DNA from 4 places in the Hydrogenophaga sp. L76 genome. Region 3 is predicted to be linked to each of the others. Evidence: predicted binding sites of a transcription regulator. Region 3 holds the regulator's gene; each other region holds the start of a gene.
What was found. The regulator FNR, encoded in region 3, switches genes on or off when oxygen is low (the NO sensors DNR and NnrR bind a similar motif). The targets are predictions, from matches to a motif close to TTGATNNNNATCAA.

Region 1 (4,971 bases), 260 kb from region 3:
GGCGCCATCGCGAGGCCGGAGCCTACGAGGTAGTGGCCGCGTCGCCGCAGCGCCTGGTGCTGATGCGCGAATTCGAGCGGCCGGTGGAGCTGACGGTCCACGACGTGATTCGCACGCTGCATCCGGGTGTGGACTGGGTGCTGGTCGAGGGCTACCGCGACAGCAACCTGCTCAAGGTCGAGGTCTGGCGTGCGGCCACCGGCAAGCCCGTGCTGTACCCGGACGATCCCTTTGTCGCCGCCATCGCCACCGACAGCGCCGATCAATTGCCGCAGACCACCCTGCGCCCGGTGCTGAATTTGAACGACGCCGCTGCCGTGGCCGGCTGGCTGCTCGACAATGAAGACCGTTTTGACTATGTTCCCGAGGCCTACATCTGACCCGGCGGACATGCCCACCCACCGACCCTGACACCATGAACGCTTCTGCACCGCCCGCCCGGGCCCCCTTGATGGCGCTGGACGCTGCGTTGACCGACCTGCTCGCGCGGGTCGTTCCGTTGCCGCGGGTCGAGACGGTGGCCACGTTCGAGGCCGATGGCCGCGTGCTGGCCCGCGATCTGGTGTCCGGCCTGCAGGTGCCGCCGCAGGACAACTCTTCGATGGACGGGTATGCCGTCAACGCGGCCGACGTGACCGAAGCCGGCAAGGTGCTGGCGGTGTCGCAGCGCATCGCGGCCGGTCATGCCGCCGAGCCGTTGCGGCCCGGAACCTGCGCGCGCATCTTCACGGGTGCGCCCATGCCCGCGGGTGCCAATGCGGTGGTGATGCAGGAAGACACCCGTGAGGTGGGCGGCAATCTGCATGCGGTGCACATCGACGCCGTACCGGCCTCTGGCCAATGGGTGCGTCGTGCCGGCGAAGACGTGACGCGTGGGGCGGTGGTCTTGCCGCGCGGGACCCGGCTTTCCCCGGCCAGCCTGGGGCTGGCGGCCAGCATCGGCTGTGCCCAGCTGCCGGTGATGGTGCGTCCGCGCGTGGCCCTGTTTTCCACCGGCGACGAACTCGTGATGCCGGGCGAGGTGGCTCCGCAAGACATGAAGCCCGGCGCGATCTACAACTCCAACCGTTTCTTTCTGCGCACGCTGCTGCAGCGGCTGGGCTGCGAGGTGAGTGACCTTGGCATCGTGCCGGACAAGCGGGAGCTGACGCTCGCCGCCCTCAAGTCTGCGGCCGACCACCACGACCTGATCCTCACCAGCGGCGGCGTCTCGGTGGGCGAAGAGGACCACATCAAGCCGTCCGTTCAGCAACTGGGCAGCCTCGACCTGTGGCAGATCGCCATGAAGCCGGGCAAGCCTTTCGCGTACGGCACGGTGCGGCGCGATGCGGGAGCTGGTGCCGAAGCGGCGCAGCCCTGCCATTTCATCGGTCTGCCGGGCAACCCGGTGTCCAGCTTCGTCACCTTCCTGTTGCTGGTGCGACCCTTCCTGCTGCGGCTGCAGGGTGCCGAGGCGCCGGATCTGCAACCGGTGAAGCTGCCCGCCCACTTCGACCTGCCGCGCGCCGACAAGCGCCGCGAATTCCTGCGCGTGCGCCGCAACGCCGCCGGCGGGCTGGACCTGTTTCCCAACCAGAGTTCGGGCGTGTTGACGTCCGCGGTCTGGGGCGACGGTCTGGTCGACAACCCGGCTGGCACCACCATCGCCCGGGACGATCTGGTGTCCTATCTTTCTTTTGCCGACCTGCTGCTCTGAAGGCCTATCCCGTGAAGATTCAACTGCGCTATTTCGCCTCCATCCGCGAATCCGTCGGCACCGGCAGCGAGTCGCTGGACACGGCGGCCGGCACGCTGACCGTCCTGCGCGACGAACTGATCGCGCGGGGCGGCGGCTATGCCGAGGCGCTGGCGCGTGGCCGGGCGGTGCGCGTGTCGCTCAACCAGACCATGACCGACGAAGCCGCCGCGCTCAGCGAGGGCGCCGAAGTGGCCTTTTTTCCGCCCGTGACCGGAGGCTGACCATGATCGCCCGCGTCAGCATCCAGATCCAGGACTTCGACCTCAGCACCGAGGTCGCCCGGCTGCGCGAGCAGGACAAGCGCGTGGGTGCCATCTGCACCTTCGTTGGCACGGTCCGTGACCGAAACGATGGCCAGAGCATCAGCACCATGGAGCTGGAGCACTACCCGGGCATGACCGAGAAGAGCATCGAGGCCATGATCGACGAGGCGTTCAAACGCTTCGACATCTACGCCGCGCGCGTGATTCACCGCGTCGGCCTGCTGCAGCCGCTGGACCAGATCGTGCTGGTCGCCGTGACCTCCGCGCACCGGGGCGAGAGCTTCCAGGCCTGCGAGTTCCTGATGGACTACCTCAAGACCCAGGCGCCGTTCTGGAAGAAAGAACAGACGCCGGAGGGTGCACGTTGGGTGGATGCGCGGGTCAGCGATGACGCGGCGCTGGCCAAGTGGGGCATTCAGAGTCAGAACGCCTGACAGCCCTTATTGACATGGCGCCCACGATCCTCTCCGACGCCGACATCGAAGCCATTGAACGCGCCACGCTCGACGCCGTGTCGCCCGAGCGCGTGGAGTCGCTGCCCGGCTGGCTGCTGCCCATGGACAGCGGCACGGTGGGCCGTGCCCGCAGCGCTGTCCCCCTGAGCCATGGCAATGCCGACCCGGCGGTGCTCGACGACATCCTCGACCGCTACGCTGCCCAGGGTTTCGTGCCGGCCTTCCGCCTGCCTGATGGACCGGCCTTCGAAGCCCTGCACCAGGGGCTGCAAGCGCGGGGCTTCGCGCGCGCCCAGCCCACGCTGACGCAGTGTGGCCGCGTGCAGGACTTGCTGATGGCGCAGACCGGGCCGGTGGCGGACCTGGCGGACACGCCCGACGCCGCCTGGATGGCGATGTTCCTGGGCGAAGGCCTGGATCCGGTGGACGGTGCGAGCCGTGCCCGCTCGCTGAGCCGGGCCACCGGGACGCTGTTTGCCAGCCTGCGCGAAGACGGGCAGACGGTGGCCTGCGGGGCCGCGGCCTACGGCCACGGCTGGCTCAGCGTGCACGGCATGCGCACCGCCGCCTCGCACCGGGGCCGGGGCCTGGCCGGGCGGGTGTTGCAGGCCATGGCCGAAGAGGCCTTGCGCCGCGGGATTCACCGGGTGTTTCTCCAGGTCGTGGCGGACAACGGGCCGGCGCTCGCGCTGTACCGCCGGCTGGGCTTGACCACCGCCTGGACCTACGCCTACTGGCGCCGTTGAGCGGCGCCGGTCCAGACGGCCCCCAAAGGGCGGGTATCGGCTGATCTGCGTCAAGACGATGTGGTGCACGCGGGCGCAAGCTGGAAAAACCACCTTGAAAACCCGGGGAATCGCTCCAAATGCCGGGTAATCAAATTTTCCGGAGAGCTCTTTCATGCGACTCGACAAACTCACCACCAAGTTCCAGGAAGCCCTGAGCGAAGCCCAGACCCTGGCGCTCGGCAACGACAACGCCTACATCGATCCGGCCCATCTGCTGCTGGCCATGCTGCGCCAGGCCGACGGCCCGCAGTCGCTGCTGCAGCGCGCTGGCGTGAACGTTCAGGGCCTGGCCAAGGCCGCCGAGGCGGCTGTGAAGCGCCTGCCCGAAGTGCAGGGACAGGAGCAGGTGCAGGTCGGCTCCGATCTGGCCAAGCTGTTGCAGGCCACCGAAAGGGAAGCCATCAAGCGCGGTGACGAGTTCATCGCCGGCGAGCTGTTCCTGCTCGCCGTGGCCGACCAGAAGGGCGATATCGGCCGCATCGCGAACGAAAACGGGCTGACCCGCAAGAGCCTGGAAAGCGCCATCACGGCCGTGCGCGGCGGCCAGAAGATGGACAGCCCCGAGGCCGAGGGCCAGCGCGAAGCGCTGAAGAAATACACCATGGACCTGACCGAGCGCGCCCGCCTGGGCAAGCTCGATCCGGTGATCGGTCGTGATGACGAGATCCGCCGCGCCATCCAGGTGCTGCAGCGCCGCACCAAGAACAACCCGGTGCTGATCGGCGAGCCCGGCGTGGGCAAGACCGCGATCGTCGAAGGCCTCGCGCAGCGCATCGTGGCCGGCGAAGTGCCGGATTCGCTCAAGGGCAAGCGCGTGCTGAGCCTGGACATGGCCGCGCTGCTGGCCGGCGCCAAGTTCCGCGGCGAGTTTGAAGAGCGCCTGAAGACCGTGCTGAACGAACTGGCCAAGGACGAAGGCCAGACCATCGTTTTCATCGACGAGCTGCACACCATGGTGGGCGCGGGCAAGGCCGAAGGCGCGATGGACGCCGGTAACATGCTCAAGCCCGCGCTGGCGCGCGGCGAGCTGCACTGCGTGGGCGCGACCACGCTGGACGAATACCGCAAGTACATCGAAAAAGACGCCGCGCTGGAGCGCCGCTTCCAGAAAATCCTGGTCGGCGAGCCGACGGTGGAGGCGACCATCGCCATCCTGCGCGGCCTGAAGGAGCGCTACCAGGTGCACCACGGCGTGGACATCACCGACCCGGCCATCGTCGCCGCGGCCGAACTCAGCCACCGCTACATCACCGACCGTTTCCTGCCCGACAAGGCGATCGACCTGATCGACGAGGCCGCGGCCAAGATCAAGATCGAACTCGACTCCAAGCCCGAGGTGATGGACAAGCTCGACCGCCGGCTGATCCAGCTGCAGATCGAGCGCGAAGCGGTGAAGAAAGAAAAGGACGAGGCTTCGCAGAAACGGCTGACCTTGATCGAAGAAGAGATCACCAAGCTGCAGAAAGAGATCGCCGATCTGGACGAAATCTGGAAGTCCGAAAAGGCCACGGCCCAGGGCAGCGCGCAGGTGCGCGAAGAGATCGACCAGCTGCGCCAGCAGATCGAGAGCCTGACCCGCAAGGGCGACCTGGCCAAGGTGGCCGAGTTGCAATACGGCAAGCTGCCGGAGCTGGAAAAGCAGCTCATGGAAGCGCAGGAGAAAGAGTCCGGCAAGGCCAAGGGCGGCGCGGGTGTGGGTCCGCAACTGCTGCGCACCCAGGTCGGCG
Region 2 (4,971 bases), 1.3 Mb from region 3:
ACGATGACCAGCGCGCTCTCCTTGTTCTTGGCACTCCAGACCGCGAACCAGACCTCGTCGCCCGCCTTGTTGAACTCGGGCTGCACGACGCGCTTGGCGCCGTCGTCCTTGATGCCCGCCCACTCGGCGATCGGCAGCACGACAAAGCCCTTCTCCAGGTTGTTGATGTCGTACACCGCGACCGATTGCGAGATCTTCGGATCGGGGTTCAGCGGCGTGTCCGAATACAGGTGCTTGCTCTTCGGATGGCTCTTGATGAACAGCGCACCGCCGCCTTGACCCGTCAGGGTCTGCACCACTGTCCAGGCTTGCTTGGGGTGTTTCACCGGATCGGTGCCGATCAGGGCGATGGTTTCATCGCCCAGGTGGCCGGTGGACCAGACGGGGCCGAACTTCGGATGGATGAAGTTCGCACCGCGGCCCGGATGGGGAATCTTGCCCACGTCGATCAGCTTGGTGAGCTTGCCTTCCTTGAGGTCGACCGCAGCGATCTTGTTGCTGTTGTTGGCCGCCACCATGAAGTAGCGCTTGGAGGAATCGAGGCCGCCGTCGTGCAGGAAGCGCGCGGTGCCGATGGTGGTGACCTTCAGCGCGTCGATGTTGGAGTAGTCCACCAGCAGGGTCTGGCCGGTTTCCTTCACGTTCACCACGAACTCGGGCTTGTAGTGGCTGCCCACGATGGAGGCCACGCGCGGCTCGGGGTGGTACTCCTGCTTGTCCACCGTCACGCCGCGGGTCGAGACGATCTTCAGCGGCTCCAGCGTGTCGCCGTTCATGATCACGAATTGCGGCGGCCAGTACGAACCAGCAATGGCGTACTTGTCTTCGAAGCCCTTGTACTTGCTGGTTTCCACCGAGCGCGCTTCGAGGCCGGTGCGGATCTCGGCCACGTTGTCGGGGGTCGCCATCCAGAGGTCGATCATGTTGATCTTGGCGTCGCGCCCGATCACGAACAGGTAGCGCCCGGACGCCGAGGTGCGCGAGATGTGCACCGCGTAGCCGGTCTTGACGATGTTGATGATCTTCTTGGTGTCGCCGTCGATCAGCGCCACTTCACCGGTGTCGCGCAGCGTGGTGCTGAAGATGTTGGCGATGTTGTAGTTGTTCATCTTCCTGGTGGGCCGCTTCTCGGGCGGCACGATCACCTTCCATGTCGCCTTCATCTCCTCCATGCCGAACTCGGGTGGGGTCGGTGGCTCGTGCTGGATGTAGCGCGCCATCATGTCCACTTCCTTATCGGTCATCTCGCCGCTGGTCTGCCAGTTCGGCATGCCGGCCGGCGAGCCGTAGGCGATGAAGACCTTCAGGTATTCGGTGCCCTTGCCGACCGTGATGTCGGGTGTGAGTGCCTTGCCGGTGGCGCCCTTGCGCAGCACGCCGTGGCAGCCGGCGCAACGCTCGAAATACACCTTGCGCGCCACATCGAACTCGGCCTGCGTCATGGGCGGCGCCTTCGGGTTCACGCTCTGCACCATGGGCTCGTCGCCGATGGGCGAGCTGCCCGCCTGGTAATTCGATTCCGGCTGACTGAGGTGCTTCTTGTCCTGGGCGTGCAGGCCGCCGGCAACCAGCATGGCCGCCATCGCGAGCGAGCTCAGGATGATCTTGGTGGGTTTCATGGGTTTTCTCTCTCCGTCTTGGATCAGCTGTGGATGTGGCCCTCTGCCCTCCCGGGGTGTCAGACCCGCTCGCCTGGCTGCTGTCCATCGCCGGTCAACGAGCTGCGCCCATCGTCGGGCGGCGCGTGGGCCCTGTCCTTGAACCAGTTCAAGGACGTTGGCTTTCTGCCTGACAACAATGAACGCCAGACAACACCCAGGAGAGAGCCCCATGAGCGTGATGGAACACAGCCACTGGCTGGCGCCCGGCTGGCCCGGGGACGGCACGGCAACGGACGACCGCCCACCCGGCCTGGTGACCCTGGTGGGCGCCGGCCCCGGCGACCCCGAACTGCTCACCCTGAAAGCGGTGAAGGCCCTGCAGGCTGCGAAACTGGTGCTTTACGACCACCTGGTGAGCCCGGCCGTGCTCGACTTCCTGCCGCCCGGTGCCGACCGCGTGTATGTGGGCAAGGAATCGTCGCGCCACACCCTGCCCCAGGCCTCGATCATCGAACTCATGCTGCGGCTCGCACGCAGCGGGCGCGCGGTGCTGCGCCTCAAGGGCGGCGACGGCTACATCTTTGGCCGCGGCGGCGAAGAAGCCCAGGCGCTGGCAGCGGCCGGCATCCCCTTCACCGTCGTGCCCGGGCTCACCGCCGCGCAGGGCGCGGCCGCGTCGGTGGGCATACCGCTGACCCACCGCGACCACGCCTGTGCGCTGGTGTTGGCCACCGGCCACACGCGCGACGAGCGCGGCCTCGACATGGACTGGCCCATGCTCGCGCGCCCGCGCCAGACCGTGGTGCTCTACATGGGCGTGAACAACCTGCCCGAGATCTGCCGCCAGCTCATCGCCCACGGCCTGCGGGGCGACACACCGGCGGCGCTGGTGGAAAAGGCCACCCTGCCCGACGAGCGCTGCATCACCGGCACCCTGGCCGATCTGCCCCAGCTGGCGCTGAGCCACGGCGTGAAGCCCCCGGCCCTGATCATGGTGGGCGGCGTGGTGGGCCTGCGCGCGCAGCTGATGCCGGGTGCCGCGCTGGCCCGGATCCCACGCGAAAGCGAAGCCGCCCAGGCCTGACACCGCAGGCACCCCGGCCTGCGGGACCATCGGATACTGTCCGGGCCTGGCAGCCCGGCTCGCGCTGAAAGCCGCGCCTCTGCGGCGAACGGCACAGTTATTGCTGATCCGATTCCAGCATGACCCCCTCCGCCCTGCCCCTCAAATCGGGCCTGAACTTCCTCATCGCCGCCAAGCGCTGCGAGATCGACGCGCTGCGCCAGCTCGCACTCACCAGCGCGCTGGTGAACGTGACCGGCCGGCTGGTGCATGGCCTGCAGCGCGAGCGCGGCCTGTCCAACCTGTTCCTCGGCTCACAGGGCACCCGCTTTGCCGAACCACGCCAGCAGCAGATCGCCGAATGCCGGGCCACCGAAGCCGAGCTGCGCTGCTGCTTTGACAGCCTCGACACCCAGGCCGCCCACCTCGGCCACGGCGCGCGCCTGTTCAGCCGCATCGCCTACGTGCTGCACGGGCTCGACGCCCTGCCCGCCCTGCGCGAGCGCATCGACACCCAGGCCTGGACGGCGCGCGAAACCACCGAAGCCTACGTGCGCCTGATCGCCGGCCTGATCGCAGTGGTGTTCGAGGCCGCCGACAGCGCCAGCGACCCCGCCATCTCGCGCCATCTGGTGGCGCTGTTCAACTTCATGCAGGGCAAGGAGTTCGCCGGCCAGGAGCGCGCTGCCGGCTCGGCCCTGTATGCCAGCGGCCGTGCCGACAGCGCCGGGCAGCAGCGCCTGCTGCACCTGATCGACTCGCAGGAGCGTTGCCTGCAGGTGTTCAAGGAATTCGCCAGCGACGAACTCGCCACGCTCTGGGCCACCGCCGACCAGGACACCGTGGCCGCCCGGGCCGAACTCGAGCGCATGCGCCGCGTGCTCTGCACCGCCGCCGACGGCAGCCCGATCGACGCCAACCAGAGCCAGCCCTGGTTCGACTGCTGCAGCCTGCGCATGGACCGCATGAAAACGGTCGAGGACCGGCTCGCCGACAGCCTGCAGCGCCTGTGCGAGCACAAGACCCAGGCCGCCCTGGCCGAGCTGAAGGCCTTCGAGGGCATCCACCCGGCCGCCGTGCAACCCGAAGACGCGCTCTCGTTCTTCCACGACCCGGTGCCCGACCACGTGAGCGGCCCCGGCCCGGCGCAGGGCTATGGCGTGCAGCTTGACCGCTCCATCCTCGATCTGGTGCAGGACCAGTCGCGCCGCCTGCAGGCCATCAGCGACGAACTCGACACCGTGCGCGCCAGCCTCAACGAACGCAAGCTGGTCGAACGCGCCAAGGGCCTGCTGATGGCACACCGCAACCTGAGCGAGGCCGAGGCCCACAAGACCCTGCGCCAGATGGCCATGAACCAGAACCGCCGCCTCATCGACGTGGCCGAAGCGGTGCTGTCCATGGCCGAGGTGCTGCCCGATCGGCGGCGCTGAAACCACGCGCTGTGCTGCAGCGCACAAAACCCGTGCCGCACCCCGCCGGTGCACCAAGCTGAGGCCCCCAACGCACCGGAACTTCACCGCGCTGGCGGCCGATCCGACACCAGCCACGTGCCCTGAAATGCCATTTTGTCCTTGAATAACAAGCTTCTTCGGGTTCCGACACGGTAGATGCCTTTCTTCTGGCACGGTCCCTGCTTGATAAAACGCAAAGGGTGAGCGCCAATGGCGGCGCGATCCCGAAGTCTCCCGAGACACACAGGACAACGGCGTCCATTTCAAGCCCGCACCAAGCTGGGCTGGAAATGGGCGCCGTTTTGTTTTTGGCCACCGCTTTTTTCTTCAGCAAGGAGTTGGACATGACCGCAAGCAGCACCACCCCCACCGTGGCGACCGTGCCCGAGACCCCGGCACCGGCCTCGCGCCGCGCCTTCATCAAGAAGGGTGCGGCCACCGCCACCTTCTTCTCCACCCTGGGCCACAGCGGCGTCTGGGCCGCCGGCTCCGACGCACCGGAAAAGACCGAGGTCAAGATCGGTTTCATTCCCCTGACCGACTGCGCCAGCGTGGTGATGGCTTCGGTGCTGGGCTTCGACAAGAAGTACGGCGTGAAGATCATCCCCAGCAAGGAAGCCAGCTGGGCCGGCGTGCGCGACAAGCTGGTCAACGGCGAGCTCGACTTCGCCCACGTGCTCTACGGCCTGGTCTACGGCGTGCACATGGGCACCGCCGGCCCCAAGAAAGACATGGCCGTGCTGATGAGCCTGAACAACAACGGCCAGGCCATCACGCTGAGCAAAGCACTGGCCGACAAGGGCGCCGTGGACGGCCCGTCGCTGGCCAAGTTCATGGCCGCCAACAAGCGCGA
Region 3 (4,971 bases):
CTCCCGATTGACCGCCTCGCAGGCGCAGCAACAACCAGGGAGCCGCCGTGAGGGAAATGGAAGTACCCAATGAGAACAGCGCCATGATGGCAGCTCCCTCGAACACGTTCGCCGAGAGCGATGCCACGAGCAAGGCGGAATACAGCAGACCGCACGGCATGAACGCCCAGCCGATACCCAACACAATGGGCGCACGGGGGCCCAAGCGGGTAAGCACCGGGCGTGCCTTGCGCCACAGCGATTGGCCCAGGCTGTCAATCCAGGCGGGTTGGCGTGCTTGCCAGATCAGTGCCAGCCCAAGGAGAAATGCCGCCGCGTGGAACATGGTCCAGAGCGGCCGGATCGCGATGGTGTTGGTCCCCAGCACCGCAAGCCCCTGGACCGATCCCGCTGCGAAAGCGCCGAACAGTGAATAACCCAGCATGCGACTGAACTGGAAGGACCACAAAGCCTGCGTGCTGCGAGCTCCCGCCGCGCGGCTGATCCCGGCGCAGGCTGCACCGCACATGGCAACGCAGTGGGGGCCCCCCACGATGCCCATGAACAGGGCCGTGATCGCCATGGAAGTTTGCATGAAAGAACTGTAGCAGTGTGTGCGTCTTGGCCTTCGAAGGCAAAGTCAAACCCGCACCCACAAGGATTGGATGCTTTTTTCCAGCGCACGCGCCAACTCGTGCGCATTTCTCGCGGGCCGAGCCCCGCCCCAGGTATCCGAATTGACCGTTCAGATGATCTTTGAAAACCGGGCCCGGTCCAGATCAACCTGCAGGTTCTTGTCGAACACCATGGCAATGGCCCGGACCAGATACCAGCCCGTCGGCGTGACCTGAACACCGCTGTCATCCAGGGTGACCAAGCCGTGTTCGGCCAGTCCGGCCAACACCTCGAGTTCACGCGCGAAGTAGCTTTTGAATTCGATCAGATGCCCCAGTTCGATCGATTCGTACTGCAGCTGACCCTGACACATGATGGACATGATGACGGCACGGCGCAGCAGATCATCGCGCGTGAGCACAAGACCACGCACGATGGGCAGCCTGCCCTGATCGAGGGCATCGTAGTACTCCTCCAGCGTCTTGGCGTTCTGGCTGTAGGTAGCACCGATGCGACCAATAGCGGAAACCCCCAGAGCGATCAGATCACAATCGGGCTGCGTGCTGTAGCCCTGAAAGTTGCGATGCAGGCGGCCCTGGCGCTTGGCAACCGCGAGTGCATCCGTCGGCAGGGCGAAATGGTCCATGCCCACGTAAACATACCCGGCATCGCTCATGGCATCCAGCGATGCTGACAACATGGACAGCTTGTCGCCAGGACTGGGCAACTCGGCGGAAATGATGCGACGTTGTGGCTTGAAGCGGGACGGGAGATGCGCATAGGCGTATAGCGCAATGCGGTCCGGCCGCAACTGGTTCACTTGCGCGAGCGTGCGTGCAAACGACTCGGGCGTCTGCAGCGGCAGACCGTAGATCAGATCAACGTTGACCGACTCGAAACCGATCTTGCGCGCAGTGTCCACCAGCGCGAACACCTGTTCAGCGGGTTGCACGCGGTGCACCGCTTTCTGAACGGCAGGGTCGAAATCCTGGACACCAAAACTGAGACGGTTGAAGCCCAGTCTCGCCAAGGTCTGAAGCCGCTGGTCGGTCACGGTCCGGGGATCCACCTCGATCGAGTACTCGCCACCCGGCACCAACTTGAAGTTGCGCCGGATCATCGTCATGAGATCCTCAAGCTCTGCATCGGACAGAAAGGTAGGCGTGCCGCCACCCAGGTGCAACTGGGACACGCTGTGCCCCTTCCCAAAATGCTGGACCTGCAACTCCACCTCACGTGACAGGTAGCGCAGGTATTCGGCCGCCCGTTCGTGGTGTTTGGTGATGACCTTGTTGCAGGCGCAGTAATAGCAGACCGACTCGCAGAACGGAATGTGTACGTAGATGCTGAGCGGAAGAGCCAACGAGCCGGCTCTGCGCTGCTCCAGCGCTTGTATATAGTCGCCCTCGGTGAACGCTTCCACAAAGCGGTCAGCCGTCGGGTACGACGTGTACCGCGGACCGGGAACATCGAATCGCTTGAGCAATTCATCGGAAATGGCGTGACTCACAAACTGTTCTCCAATGCTGAGCCCCGAATGTGCACCAGGCTCGCAGATCCTCCCTTGATCTTGATCAAGCCCCCGTGTGTTCGCAAGCCATCGCTCCCAGGAAGGGCCTGGCACGCGGCCATTTCCTCGACACAAGTCCCAGCTATGCGTTAAGCTCACCACCGATTTCCGGATAATTTATGGACGCACAAAGCATCAAAGTCGCCTGTTCGAGTTGCAACCTGCGAGAATTGTGTCTACCCATGGGTCTCAACCCAGACGAAATGGACAAGCTCGACAATGTCATTTCGGCGCGGCGACGCATCAAACGCGGGTCGGCACTTTTCAGTACGGGTGACCGGTTCACCTCGCTTTACGCGGTGCGTTCCGGCTTCTTCAAAACCTGTGTCACCACGGCCGATGGCAGGGATCAAGTGACCGGCTTCCAGATGACCGGAGAGATCATCGGCCTGGATGGCATCGTGAGCGACCGCCATTCCTGCGATGCCATCGCACTGGAAGATGCTGAAGTCTGTGTGATGCCGTTTGATCAAGTCGAGGAACTCTCCCGAGAGTTCACCACCCTTCAACACCATGTGCACAAGATCATGAGCCGCGAAATTGTGCGCGACCACAGTGTCATGCTGCTGCTTGGCAGCATGCGCGCAGAAGAACGCCTCGCGGCGTTCCTGCTGAATTTGGTTCAGCGCCTGCACGCCCGCGGCTTCTCCCAGTCCGAGCTGATTCTCCGCATGACACGCGAAGAAATTGGTAGCTACCTGGGCATGAAGCTGGAGACGGTGAGCCGCACTTTTTCCAAGTTCGTGGACGAAGGCATCATCGAGGTCAAACAGCGTTACGTCCACATCAAAAACACCGAAGGGCTCAAGCTGATCGTGACCCCCCCGACCGGTCACTGAACCCAACATCTGTCCCAACAGGAAGCCTCAGCTGGAAACACTCCGCTGGGGTTTTTTATTTTGGAGATCTGCAGGAGCGTTCAGGAACAAGATTCATTCTTGGCACAATCCCGCGGCCGCTGATCCGGCGGGACGGGACACCGGTTCACTTCAAAAGGTGACATGGACAGCAAAGAGGTGAGTGCACTCGACACCATGGCCACGATCCAGAAGGTGAAAAATGCCAGCGTGTAGACCGCTGGACGAGACAACTCCAGAGGAGCCCCAAACCAGTGAAGATCACTCGGATCGATCATGGCAAACACGATCATCTCCAGAACCGCCGCCACCAAAAATGCGGGCCACGCAATCCACATCCATCGTTGAGCCGTCATTCCTGTTTCTCCTCGGGTGTTGTTGTGATCGATTCCGGGCATAACCGGTGCATAGTCGTTCAGGCCATGGCTTGGGATAGTCGCAGCACGCGCTATTACTTCGTCGGTGGCACCACAGGGGAGGCTGCGTGGTTCCGAGCCTGGTGAGCCGGTTGAAGTTGAATCAGCGCTTCGGCACGAGCTTGTCCGTCCAGCATCTGGGCCGCCTTCAGGTCGCGCTCAAAGTCGGCCTTGTTGAGCACCGGGTCTGCGCCCTTCACTGCAATGACGGCCGTGATGATGGCGGCCACAACAACCACCAATGGCCCCCCCACCACCAGCCACATGTGGGGAACGCGCCACCAAGGAATCGGGAGCTGTTCATTGACCGGTGTTTTGAGTATTGTGGTGTTCATAGGGAATCTTGAAACGGGTTGACTGAAAGTGGTGCTCAGCGCGGTACCAGGAAGGCCGCTTTTTCGGTGACACGTGTGCCCGAATCTCCGACAGCCTGGATTTCGAAATAGATGGAATGGGAACCGGTGGCAGCGGTTCCCGGGGGAACCTGGACCCGCATGACCGCAGAGCGTACTTCCGTCGGCAATACTTCAATCTCTGTTTCCGACGCAATGGCAATGCCCGGCAATCCGGAAACACCGATCACATAGCGTTGTGAGCGCTCGGTCGCGTTCATCACCTGCAACCGGAAGACGTTTTCGATGCGTCCCTGTTCCACCATGCGTGCCAACGCACCGCGGTCCCGGATGACATCAACCTTGAGTGGCTTGCGCAGAAACAGACTGACCATAACCGCGAGGCTGATGGCCAACAGGATGCCTGTGTACACCAGAACCCGCGGACGCATGGCCCGACGGATCATCTGCTGGGAGTTCCATCCTTGTGCAATACCGTTCTGGGTCGAGTATTTGACCAGTCCACGCGGATAGCCCACCTTGTCCATCACTTCGTCGCAGACGTCGATACAGGCACCACAACCGATGCACTCGTACTGCAGACCGTTGCGGATATCGATGCCCGTCGGACAAACCTGAACACACAGCGTGCAGTCTACGCAGGCACCCAGTCCCAGTGCTTTGGGGTCGGCCTTCTTCGAGCGCGGGCCACGCGGTTCACCGCGTTTTTCGTCGTAGGTCACGATCATCGTGTCCTTGTCAAACATCGCGCTCTGGAAGCGCGCGTAAGGACACATGTATTTGCAAACCTGTTCACGCATGAAGCCAGCGTTGCCGTAGGTGGCAAAACCGTAGAAAAATATCCAGAAAGTCTGCCACGGCCCCAGCGAAGCGGCCAGCGAGACCGCGGCCAACTCCCGAATCGGTGTGAAGTAGCCGACAAAGGTAAAACCGGTCCACAGCGAGAACAGAATCCAGAGTGCGTGCTTCGACCACTTCTTCCCGAACTTGCCAGCTGAAAACGCCGAATCGTCCAGACGCATGCGCGCCGAGCGGTCACCCTCGACCTTTTTTTCGATCCAGAGGAAAATTTCGGTGTAGACCGTCTGTGGACAGGCGTAACCACACCACAAACGACCGGCAACAGCCGTAAACAGGAACAATGCCAGGGCTGCAATGACGAATAGACCCGTCAGGTAAAT
Region 4 (4,971 bases), 1.4 Mb from region 3:
GGGTTGTGGCGCGGCATCGGCCTCCGGCGATTCCAGCGCCGTGGCCAGGGGCAGGCTGAGCTCTTCGGGCTCCAGCTCCTCGCGCACCTCGGCACACACCCGGATCAGGTCGGCGCGCGCCGCCTGCACGTTGCGCTCGCAAAACGCCAGCCGGCTGCCCACCGGCGCCACGTCGGCAATCGCCACGCCGCGCCGCCCCGGGTCCAGGCCGATGATGTGGCGCACCGTGACTTCGGGGCCGAACTGGCCGCGCCGCTGCGGTGATCGCACCCCCTCCCCGGCGATCGGCGCCGTGAGGCCCACGAGTGTGGCGCGCAGGCGCGGCATGGCCGCTTCAGGCTGTTCGAGCGAAATGCCGAGTTCGCGCAGCAGCACGTCCAGCGCGGGCTCGTGGTCCAGCGAGAGCACCAGGTTGCCGTCGGCGGCCGTCACCGTGCGTTCGCGGTCCACCGGCTGGGCCCCCTGCGTGACGCGCGAGATCAGGTCCACGCCCGGGCCGAAGGCCACGCCGCTCAAGCCCCCGTGAAACACGCCGCTGGAAGCGCCATGCCCTTGCAGGTTGCCCGCACTGCTGAACGCGAACTGCACGCTGTCGCTGCGGCTGCCCACCAGACCACCAAACAGGTAGCCGCTGGTGGTGCGGTCGGCCATCTCGGTGATCAGTTCGGCCAGATCGGGGGTGTGGCCGTCGGCGTGCACCAGCGCGGTGTGGGCCTCGAAACCATCCACCCCGGCCGCGCGCCCGCTGGCCGCCAACGGCGCCACGCCGCTGAACACGCGGTACTGATCGGGACTGAGGTCGCACAACATGACGGCCAGCGCCGGCTCGTCAAAGTACTCGACGTTGTTGGCCGCGATGCCCACCCCCACCGTGCCGGCCCAGTCGGTCACTTCGGGCAGTTCGGCGCTGAGGTGTTCGAGGATGGCTTCGGCCTCGCTGGCGTAGTGGTCGGTGATGTAGAGCAGTGCCAGCGAAGGCGCCCGCGCGGCGCCCGGCAAGGCGAGCTGCGCACGCAACTGGGCGAGCACCAGCGCGGCGGCCATGCGCCACTGGGGATGGGTGGCGTGGGCGTAGGGAAAGGGTTTCATGGTGATACGACCTCGGCACGGCCGGAGGGTTCAGCGCAGCGTCAGCGCCGGCCGGTGCTGCGCGCCGACTTGCCGGCAGCGGGTCTGCGCGTGCCCGCCTTGCGGGCCGGTGCCTTGGCTTTGGCCTTGGGTGTTGCTGCAGCTTTGGGTGCAGCTGCAGCTCTGGGCACTGCGGCGGGCTGCTGGAGCCCGGTCAAGGGGAAAAAGGCGGTCGGCATGGGCCAGTTGCCGGTGGACAGCGGCTGGGCCAGGTTGGCGCGGGGCGCAGCGGTGGGCGCCGGCTGGGCGGCGCGCACGCGCGCCGGCGCCTTTTTGGCGGCGGGTTTCGGGGCGGCCTTTTTGGCGGCGGGTCGGGCGGGCGCCTGGCGACCGGAGACGGCGCGTGCGGCGGCCTTGCCCATGCCGGCCGCGGTGCCCACGTTGCGCGCCACGGTTTCGGTCAGGCCCCGCGTGACTTTGCCGGCCACACCGGTAGCGGTTTTCACGGCCTGCTCGGTCAGGCCACTGGCCACCTGGCGGGTGCTGTCCAGCGCCGTCTGCTTCGCCACATCCTTCATGGCGTTGGTGGCGATGTGCTGGAACTGCTGCGAGAGCGCGCCCCACCATTGCATCGGGTCGATCACGCCGCCGGCGGGCGCGGCCGGTTGAGCGGGAACGGGCTGCGTTCGGGTCTTGCGCGACCGGGACACCGGCGGCGGCGCGGGTTCTTCGTCTTCCTCGTCTTCGATGTCCTCGTCGATCTCGTCTTCGTCCTCTTCCGCCTCGGCGTCATCGTCAGAAGCCGCTGGCGGTGTCGGCGTGCCATAGGTTCGGGGCGGTATTTCCAGGCCGGCGAACTGGGTGTGCACCGGGGCCGCTGTCGGGGCGCCGCCCGTGAAACTGGCCACGGTGTCGGCGGCCTTGATCTTGAGCGCGTTGGCGACGTCACCCAGGCTGAAATTCATGTTCTTCAAGGTGGCCAGCGTCATCTTCTGGACTTCCAGCGCCTGGATGGTGGCGGCGAGCGCCTTGCTGTTCTGGTCGAGCCAGAAGTGCACCGCCTTGAGCTCCTCGATGCGTTTTTCGAGGTCTTCCACGTTGAAGGTGGGCGCCACCCAGTGGCTCAGGTTGGGCATCTGGGGGAGGCTGTTGCCGAGGCCCTGCGCCACACCACCGGCGGCCTGCCCCGCGAGGTTCTGCAGGAACTCGAAACCCGGAACGAATTTGCCAAAACCGCTGCCCGATGTGTCGCTCATGGGAGTCTCCTGTGGGTGTCTCTGGGTGGCGTGCACGCCGGTTCAGCTGTCCACGCCGTAGCGTGGGGCGCGGCGCTCACGCAAGGATGCCACACCTTCGCGCACATCGGGTCCGGCAAAACCCATGAATTCGAGGGCCAGCGAGGTGTCGAACGCCGGGCCGGCCTGGCGCAGCCAGTTGTTCAGCGAATACTTGGTCCAGCGGATCGCGGTCTGGCTGCCCGAGGCCAGCCGGTCGGCCACCTCGTAGGCCTTGTCGAGCAACGCGTCGTCGTCCACCGCGAGCGACACCAGACCGATGCGCTCGGCCTCTTCGCCGCTGATGGGCTCGCACAGCATCAGGTAGTACTTGGCCTTGGCCAGCCCGCAGAGCAGCGGCCAGACGATGGCCGCGTGGTCGCCCGCCGCCACACCCAGGCGGGTGTGGCCATCGACGATCTTCGCGGACTTCGCGGCGATGGAAATGTCTGCCAGCAGGCCGGCGACCAGGCCCGCGCCCACGGCCGGGCCGTGCATGGCGGAGACGATGGGCTTGTCGCAGTTGATGACGTTGTAGACCAGGTCGCGCGCTTCTTTCCAGACGCGCGTGCGCACATCGAAGTCGGTCGCCATGTCCTGCACCAGCGCCAGATCTCCGCCGCCCGAAAAACCCAGGCCGCTGCCGCGCAGCACGGCGCAGCGCACGCTGTCGTCGCGCCCCACGTCGCGCCAGATCTCGCTCAGTTCCCAGTGGCCTTCGTGGCCGGCGGTGGGCAGCTTGCCATTGCCGCCAGGTCCGTCGGCGCGCATCTGGATGTCAAGCACCGAGGGCACGCCGTCCACGGGCGGGCCACGGCGGGCAATGGCGAGCGTCTGGTAGCGGCTGTAGTCGACAGTGTTCATGGGTCTCTCCGTTGAAATCGGGCGTGCCCGCCCAAAATCCGGGCCAGGGTCCCGTCGATTCTGCTCCGTTTGCCCCACCAAACCGCCATCGATTGCGCCGTGTTTACCCGGGGGATTGCCCGGCTCGCCCTCTTGCGGCCAAGGTCGCTTGACGTGTGTCAACACCCGTCCCGGCGAGCAGGCGCAAGATGGGTCCGTGGGGTTGGGAGATTCTTCCGGAAACCCCCTCTCAAAAATCCAGAGGAGTCAGCATGAGCCAGAACATTTCCGACACCTATGCCAGCCAACTGCAGCAGATGCGCACCGAGGTGCTGGCCCAGTTGCGCGCCCAGCGGGGCGGTAAGGTCGGCCGTGCCGAATCGGCAGCCGAAGCGCGCGAGTCCGCGAGCGACGACAGGGCCACTGCCGAGACCGAGCGCGACCTGGCCTTTGCACTGGAAGAGCGCGAGTCCGCCGAGCTGGTGGCGATTGATGAGGCCCTCAAACGCATCGCCGACGGCAGCTACGGCCTGTGCATCGACTGCGGCGTTGCCATCGCCGCCGCGCGGCTGCACGCCAACCCGACCGCATTGCGATGCGTTGCCTGCCAGGAGAAGGCCGAGCAGGCCTGACACCCACCGCACCGACCCCGCGCCCCTTTCACTTATTTTTTCGGAGGTTTTCCCATGCCCACTTTTCACGCTGTCGTCTGGATGGATCGCCGCGAGGCCCATGTGCTGATGTTTGATCGTGAACATGTCGAGTCCGAGAGCATCAAGTCCCGCTCGCACCACAAAGCCACCGGTGGCCATGTGGGTTCGCACCAGCTGATGCACGGTCGCGGCCCCGCGGCCGGTGGCAGCCACTCCCCCGAAGGCGGGCACGACTCGGCCGACGAAAACTTCTACCACGAGGTCGCACAGGCGCTCCAGGGCGTGCGCGAAATTCTGGTCGCCGGCCCGGCACAGGCCAAGGACGAGTTCCGCGCGCATTGCCAGCGCCACGACAAGGACATCGCCAGCGCCATCGTCGATGTGGTTTCCGCTGACCACCCCTCTGACCGCCAGTTGGTGGCCATGGCGCGCCAGTATTTCCTGAAGCACGACCAGAACGCCGGCGACCCCACGCAGCGCTGAGCCCGACGCCAGCGTCTGCACGGCATATTCGCAGGGGGTTTGTTATCCTGCCGGGATGCCGACCCACAGCCACCAGACCCTTCCCGCGCGCAGCCTGTTCCACCTCGCGTTCCACGTCACCGACCTGGACGAAGCCCGCCGCTTCTATGGCGGTGTGCTCGGCTGCGCCGAAGGGCGCAGCACCGAGACCTGGGTGGATTTTGATTTCTTCAGCCACCAGATCTCGCTGCACCTGGGCGAACCGTTCAAGACCACGCGCACCGGCCGTGTGGGTGAACATCTGGTGCCCATGCCGCACTTCGGCCTGGTGCTGCTGTTGCCCGCATGGCAGGCGCTCGCCAGCCGCCTGGAAACAGCGGGCATGGACTTCGTGCTCAAACCCCAGTTGCGCTTCGAAGGCCAGCCCGGCGAGCAATGGACCATGTTCTTCTGCGACCCGTTTGGCAACCCGATCGAAGTCAAGGGATATGCATCGCTGGACGCGATCTTCGCCGGCTGACCGGCCGCCAACCGTCGCTGCAATCGACGAGCGGCACTTTTCAGGACCCAGGCGATGCGCAGCGGGCACCCTCAGACGCTAGCATCGGGAACTTGGCGGTACCACGCCGCCGCATCGGCCCTTCCCAACCTTCACCTTGACGGACAGCGAC

Region 1: the regulator FNR is predicted to act here: its motif matches at 3,243-3,256, upstream of clpB (ATP-dependent chaperone ClpB).
Region 2: the regulator FNR is predicted to act here: its motif matches at 1,758-1,771, upstream of cobA (uroporphyrinogen-III C-methyltransferase).
Region 4: the regulator FNR is predicted to act here: its motif matches at 3,355-3,368, upstream of AC23D4_RS17240 (TraR/DksA family transcriptional regulator).

The regions. Positions count from the first base shown of each region.
Region 1 is NZ_CM172807.1:619,513-624,483, forward strand. Features, by position in the region: gene mobB (molybdopterin-guanine dinucleotide biosynthesis protein B) at 1-380, shown strand, start outside; gene AC23D4_RS02900 (molybdopterin molybdotransferase MoeA) at 416-1,696, shown strand; gene AC23D4_RS02905 (MoaD/ThiS family protein) at 1,708-1,959, shown strand; gene AC23D4_RS02910 (molybdenum cofactor biosynthesis protein MoaE) at 1,962-2,435, shown strand; gene AC23D4_RS02915 (GNAT family N-acetyltransferase) at 2,450-3,202, shown strand; gene clpB (ATP-dependent chaperone ClpB) at 3,357-4,971, shown strand, end outside.
Region 2 is NZ_CM172807.1:1,697,349-1,702,319, forward strand. Features, by position in the region: gene AC23D4_RS08040 (cytochrome D1 domain-containing protein) at 1-1,619, opposite strand, end outside; gene cobA (uroporphyrinogen-III C-methyltransferase) at 1,831-2,685, shown strand; gene AC23D4_RS08050 (nitrate- and nitrite sensing domain-containing protein) at 2,805-4,097, shown strand; gene AC23D4_RS08055 (CmpA/NrtA family ABC transporter substrate-binding protein) at 4,463-4,971, shown strand, end outside.
Region 3 is NZ_CM172807.1:357,858-362,828, reverse strand. Features, by position in the region: gene AC23D4_RS01695 (sulfite exporter TauE/SafE family protein) at 1-562, opposite strand, end outside; gene hemN (oxygen-independent coproporphyrinogen III oxidase) at 725-2,104, opposite strand; gene fnr (fumarate/nitrate reduction transcriptional regulator Fnr) at 2,284-3,003, shown strand; gene AC23D4_RS01680 (hypothetical protein) at 3,084-3,377, opposite strand; gene AC23D4_RS01675 (nitrogen fixation protein FixH) at 3,473-3,772, opposite strand; gene ccoG (cytochrome c oxidase accessory protein CcoG) at 3,808-4,971, opposite strand, start outside.
Region 4 is NZ_CM172807.1:3,529,204-3,534,174, reverse strand. Features, by position in the region: gene AC23D4_RS17255 (FIST signal transduction protein) at 1-1,089, opposite strand, end outside; gene AC23D4_RS17250 (PhaM family polyhydroxyalkanoate granule multifunctional regulatory protein) at 1,131-2,324, opposite strand; gene AC23D4_RS17245 (enoyl-CoA hydratase/isomerase family protein) at 2,367-3,206, opposite strand; gene AC23D4_RS17240 (TraR/DksA family transcriptional regulator) at 3,458-3,817, shown strand; gene AC23D4_RS17235 (hypothetical protein) at 3,872-4,321, shown strand; gene AC23D4_RS17230 (VOC family protein) at 4,377-4,820, shown strand.